Linked DNA regions of Nitrosospira lacus. The protein of the gene in region 2 binds, or shares a complex with, the protein of the main gene of each other region. Links are inferred from orthologs where the notes say so. Each region holds a gene or a part of one and is shown on either strand. Other genes may lie near its edges.

Region 1 (3,198 bases), 2.4 Mb from region 2 along the record:
AACGCGTTTCGATTTTGCGCATAATCAGCCCATGACGGATGATGAAATTCGCAAGGTCGAAGTTCTGGTCAATGCGGAAATACTGACCAACGCGGCAACCGGGGCGCGCATGATGGCGATAGAGGATGCGAAGAAAACTGGTGCGATGATGCTGTTCGGTGAGAAATATGGCGACGAAGTGCGTGTGCTGGATATTGGTTCCTCGCGTGAGTTGTGCGGCGGCACACACGTCAAGCGCACGGGTGACATCGGATTATTCAAGATCGTTGCCGAGAGCGGCGTGGCGGCCGGGGTGCGGCGCGTGGAAGCGGTAACCGGAGAGGGCGCATTGGCGTATATCCAGCAGCAGGAATCGCAATTGCAGCAGGTGGCGGATGCAGTGAAGGTGCAGCCGCGGGAAGCCGCCGCTCGTATTACCCAGATTCTCGATAATGTAAAACAGCTGGAAAAAGAACTTGCACGCATGAAATCGAAACTTGCCAGTTCGCAGGGCGATGATCTCGCCGGGCAGGCGCGGGAGGTGAAAGGCGCAAAAGTCCTGGCGGTCTGTCTTGAAGATGTGGATTCGAGGGCTCTGCGCGAAACGCTGGACAAGCTCAAGGATAAATTCAAATCCTGTGTCGTCGTGCTGGCCGCTATAGATGCGGAAACGGTCAAGCTGATCGCGGGCGTCAGCGCCGATCTCACGACGAAGGTCAAGGCGGGTGAACTGATTAATTTTGTTGCCTTGCAGGTCGGCGGCAAAGGCGGCGGGCGCGCCGACATGGCCCAGGCAGGTGGAACGCAGCCGGATAACCTGCCTGCCGCACTGGAGAGCGTGGCCGGGTGGGTTGAACAACGGCTGTAGCGCCATCAGGAACTTGTTTTTTTAAAAATAAATCTTACATACGTACAATGACAAGCAAACACTCCCGCCTCCTCATCCTCGGTTCCGGTCCCGCCGGCTACAGCGCGGCGGTTTATGCCGCACGCGCCAACCTCAAGCCTGTACTCATTACCGGCATGGCCCAGGGCGGCCAGCTCATGACCACTACCGACGTCGATAACTGGCCGGCGGATGCCATGGGCGTGCAAGGCCCGGAATTGATGGAACGCTTTCAGAAACATGCGGAACGCTTTAACACCGAGATCATTTTCGATCATATTCATACCGCCAAACTTACCGATAAACCCATCACGCTGATCGGCGATCAAGGCACGTACACGTGCGATGCCCTGATTATCGCCACCGGGGCCTCCGCGCAGTACCTGGGGCTGCCTTCGGAGGAAGCGTATATGGGCAGGGGCGTGTCGGGATGCGCCACCTGCGACGGGTTTTTCTACAAGGGGCAGGATGTAGCGGTGGTGGGCGGCGGAAACACGGCGGTGGAGGAGGCCCTTTATCTTTCGAACATCGCACGGAATGTCACGGTTGTACATCGGCGCGACAAATTCCGCTCGGAAAAAATCCTGATCGATAAATTGATGGACAGGGTAAAAAATGGCAACGTCAAGCTGGAACTCAACCACGTGCTGGACGAAGTGCTGGGGGATAATTCCGGCGTTAACGGCATGCGCATCAAAAGTACCCAGGACAGCTCAGGCAAGACGGTGGCGTTGCAAGGCGTATTCATCGCGATCGGGCATAAGCCCAATACCGATATTTTTCAGGGACAACTGGAAATGAAAAATGGCTACATCCTGACCAGGGGCGGTAACGAAGGCAATGCCACTGCCACCAGCCTCCCGGGCGTATTCGCCGCGGGCGACGTGCAGGATCATATCTACCGCCAGGCGGTGACCAGCGCGGGTACCGGCTGCATGGCGGCGCTGGATGCGGAAAAGTATCTCGACGTTTCGAATTGAGTAAACGTCGAGCAACCGCGGCTTGAGAAATTTATATGAAACGGCGGGGCAAGAAGTCGGCAACCGAGCCTGCCACCGATGATGCGGCCGTATCCGGAATCGTCGATGACGACACCGCATTGTTCCGCAATGCGGTTCGGGACGTAGCGCCGCTGCCCAAACCTGACAAGACGCTCCATACCCGCAGGCAACCTCCACCCCTCCCGCGCCAGATTTCGCGTGATGAGCAAATCATGCCGGATGACTCGCTCTCCGATCATATTCCGCTGGAGATGGAAGCGGGAAATGAGTGGTCATTCCTGCGCCCTGGGGTTTCGCGCCAGACCTTGCGCCGGTTGCGGCGCGGCCATTGGGGAATTCAGGCGCAACTTGATTTGCATGGATACACCCGCGACGAAGCGCGCAGGGAACTGGTGACTTTTCTCGATACCAGTAACGAACGCGGTTTCCGTTGCGTGCGCGTGATACATGGCAAGGGGCTCGGCTCAAAGTCTCACGGGCCGGTATTGAAGGTCAGGATAGGAAGCTGGCTTTCGCAGCGCAATGACGTACTGGCTTTTTGTCAGGCCAGACCCGAGGACGGCGGCAGTGGCGCGGTGCTGGTGCTGCTCAAATCGGCACCTGCGAGATAATGCCTTGCAACGATGACTCCATCGTCATGCGCTTACTAAAGGGTTGGAGTTCCCTCGTGGGAATAGGTTTTCTCATACACGTCCTGGCAGCGCACGCATCGTAATGCAGTGGGATAAGCCATCAGCCGGTCAAAACCGATTTCACTACCGCAATCGATACAATCACCGAAATTCAGCTCCGCCAAACGTTTTAAGGAAGTCTCCACCTCACGCATTTCATGCACCTGCCGGTCCACCATGGCGGTATTGATATCCAGCAGCAAATCCGCCACCGAACCGTCGCCGGCATCGCGCACACTACCCGCCAGCTCGATATAACGCTGTTCGCCTGAACTTTCCAGTTCACCCCGGACTTCTTCCCGCAAATCCAGATAACGTTGTTGCAGGGATGTTTTCAGTTGCGCCAACTGGTCTTCGGTCAATTTTGCCATAATGAATATTTCCTTATGATTGAATCTTGAAATCCAAAGCTACACAGCTCCACTTACCAGCTATAAGTCCATTCACGAACCCTTCAGCCTCTTTAAATCCTCGATCACTTCGGCGGAGTTACGCGAAGTGCTGGCCGACAAATAAATTTTGGCAATCCTGCCTTGCGGGTCGATCAGGAAGGTATTGCGCTTGGCCATACCGCCATCGCCCCGCAGTGAATCGTAGCGCGCGGCGGTCCCGCCCTTGCTATCCGCGAGAAGCGGGAAGGGCAGATTATATTTCCTGGCGA
Region 2 (3,066 bases):
GAGTCCATACGTCTTTTTGCCGAGCGCATCGGTGTCAGCAAAGCTGATTCATGGATAGATATGGGCGTGCTGGAAGACTGTTTGCGCGAAGACCTGAATGAACGCGCGCCCCGGCGCGTCGCCGTCCTGGACCCGCTTAAGGTCGTTATCGACAATTATCCGGAAAATGGCGAAGAGGAATGCCTCGCCCCTAATCATCCGCAAAAACTTGAGTGGGGAAAGCGCATGCTGCCATTATCGAAAATCATCTATATCGAAGCCAGCGATTTCATGGAGATTCCCTCCAAGGGTTATTTCCGTCTTTCTCCCGGTGCCGAAGTACGGTTGCGTTATGCGTATATTATAAAATGCATTAATGTCGTGAAGAATGCCAACGGAGAAATCATGGAAATTCACTGTACCTATGACGCCGATACCAAAAGTGGCACGGCGGGAGCGGAAAAGCGCAAAGTTAAAGGTAATATTCACTGGCTGTCGGCAAAACACGCGCGGCAAGCTGAAGTACGGCTTTATGACCGTCTTTTTGCACAAGCCCATCCTGATGCAGGAGGAGACTACAAGGCATCTCTCAACTTGCATTCAAAGAAAATTATCACCGCTTACGTAGAACCATCACTCAGCGAAGCTCGACCGGAAGATCGTTTCCAGTTTGAACGTCACGGTTACTTCATTGCCGACCGCAAGGATACACAACCGGGCAAACCGACGTTCAACCGTGCAGTAACATTGCGGGATTCATGGGGCAAAATCGCCTGATATCCGGTGAAACCATACGGAAAGGCTTTTACCCGCCGGAAGCCGGTGTAAAGCAACGGGGCAAGCGGCCTGCACGCCGGGATTTTTTTTATTCCGCGTATCATTGATCATAATTTGATTATGGCGGGACACTTCCCTTTCACACATTTTTTCGCTAGCATAGGCACATACAAAAATATGCAATTTTCCAGTATATAGTTTCTGTATTCTGTTATCGTATGGATCTATCCTGACCGGTTCAGACGTATAGCACCGATATACCTCCGCCTTGCCGCACATCATTAGCCGAATATATTAACCTTTGAACGAGAGCCCCATGAGCCAGCATATTCATTACGTCTCCGATGGAACATTTGAAGCTGAAGTATTGCAATCCGCCGTGCCCGTATTAGTTGATTATTGGGCGGAATGGTGCGGCCCGTGCAAGATGATCGCACCCATTCTGGACGAAGTTGCTAAAGAGTATGGGGAGCGGCTCAAGGTGGCCAAACTTAACATTGACGAAAACCAGACTACGCCTCCAAAATACGGTATTCGAGGTATCCCTACGCTCATGCTGTTCAAGAATGGCAATATTGAGGCAACCAAGGTGGGCGCGCTATCCAAATCTCAATTGACCGCTTTTATTGACAGTCATATTTAAACCGGCTACTCTTATAACATTGCCTCCCGAAAGTAAGTAAAAGCGGGATCCGATTGGATCACCGCTTCTAATTCTTGCTCTACCCCATCGCCTTCCCCCAACGTTTTCTGACGCTTTACAGCCCCCTGCCTTTTCACCCACGAATTCCGTCCATGCACTTATCCGACCTCAAGAACTTCCATGTCACCGAACTGGTGGAGATGGCCATCGCCAATGAAATAGACGGCGCCAACCGTTTGCGAAAACAGGACCTGATTTTTGCATTATTGAAAAATCAGGCGCGAAAGGGGGAGAGTATTTTCGGCGAAGGCACGCTGGAAGTCTTGCAGGATGGTTTCGGGTTTTTGCGATCGCCGGACACTTCCTATCTGGCGGGCCCCGACGACATCTATGTTTCCCCCAGCCAAATCCGGCGCTTCAATCTGCATACCGGAGATTCGATAGAAGGCGAAATCCGCACTCCCAAGGATGGCGAACGCTACTTTGCGCTGGTAAAGGTGGACAAGGTCAACAACGAGCCGCCGGAAAATTCCAAGCATAAAATTCTGTTTGAAAACCTCACGCCGCTTTTTCCTACCCAACGGCTGCTACTCGAACGTGACATCAAAGCCGAGGAAAATGTCACCAGCCGCATCATTGATCTCATTGCCCCCATCGGCAAGGGACAGCGCGGCCTGCTGGTGGCGAGTCCCAAATCGGGAAAAACCGTCATGCTGCAGCATATCGCTCATGCGATCGCCGCCAACCATCCCGATGTTATCCTGATGGTATTGCTGATAGACGAGCGCCCCGAAGAAGTGACCGAGATGATACGTTCGGTCAGAGGAGAAGTGGTTTCTTCCACTTTTGATGAACCGGCGGTGCGCCACGTGCAAGTCGCCGACATGGTCATTGAAAAAGCCAAGCGGCTGGTGGAACACAAGAAGGACGTGGTGATACTGCTGGACTCGATCACGCGTCTGGCACGCGCCTATAATACGGTGGTACCCGCTTCCGGCAAGGTGCTGACGGGCGGGGTCGATGCCAATGCATTGCAGCGTCCCAAGCGTTTTTTTGGCGCCGCGCGCAACATCGAGGAAGGCGGCTCCCTCACCATCATCGCCACCGCGCTGGTCGATACCGGCTCGCGCATGGATGATGTGATCTACGAGGAATTCAAAGGCACCGGCAACATGGAAATCCATCTCGACCGGCGTATGGCGGAAAAACGCACTTACCCGGCCATCAATGTCAACCGCTCCGGTACCCGCAAGGAAGAATTGCTCATCAAACCGGATGTGTTACAGAAAATCTGGGTACTGCGCAAGCTGCTCTATCCGATGGATGACATGGACGCAATGGAATTTTTGCTCGACAAGATCAAGGCCACAAAAAACAACGCGGATTTCTTCGATTCGATGCGGCGGGTATAGTACGCTGTATCGAAACTGATTTCTGGCTCGGTGTGAGTACGATGGTTCAGGGCATAGGCGACAATAGCTCAGGTAACTACGTCTTGCGTACCTGATCCCGGCGCTTAGTCATGCAAAACCCGCTTGATGTTACAAGCGACATTGAGTCCGATCCGCCACCTCCATATAATAACCGCATTGTTGCAACCCCTTCCGGATTAAAGGATAATATGCGCCTTTCCGTTCCGCAGCCTGCCGGACGGGTATAGATCAAGG

Evidence for each region.
Region 1: the proteins of trxA (region 2) and trxB are in contact, whole or in part, in a crystal structure (PDB 1F6M), measured with the Escherichia coli proteins. The link is inferred for Nitrosospira lacus from one-to-one orthologs.

What each region holds. Positions count from the first base shown.
Region 1 is NZ_CP021106.3:540,859-544,056, reverse strand. What follows is about bases 3-2,869. They hold trxB (thioredoxin-disulfide reductase), read left to right. Parts: upstream 3-894; coding sequence 895-1,845; downstream 1,846-2,869. Other genes in these bases: EBAPG3_RS02445 (TraR/DksA family transcriptional regulator), read right to left, coding at 2,513-2,869; EBAPG3_RS02450 (Smr/MutS family protein), read left to right, coding at 1,881-2,477; alaS (alanine--tRNA ligase), read left to right, coding at 3-847. Also shown: more of alaS, read left to right, coding at 1-2; more of EBAPG3_RS02445, read right to left, coding at 2,870-2,908; EBAPG3_RS02440 (peroxiredoxin), read right to left, coding at 2,981-3,198.
Region 2 is NZ_CP021106.3:2,944,242-2,947,307, forward strand. The notes cover bases 1-2,735. They hold trxA (thioredoxin TrxA), read left to right. Parts: upstream 1-1,072; coding sequence 1,073-1,399; downstream 1,400-2,735. Other genes in these bases: EBAPG3_RS13430 (glutamine--tRNA ligase/YqeY domain fusion protein), read left to right, coding at 1-756; rho (transcription termination factor Rho), read left to right, coding at 1,552-2,735. In the rest of the region: more of rho, read left to right, coding at 2,736-2,811. UniProt on the Escherichia coli protein: Participates in various redox reactions through the reversible oxidation of its active center dithiol to a disulfide and catalyzes dithiol-disulfide exchange reactions.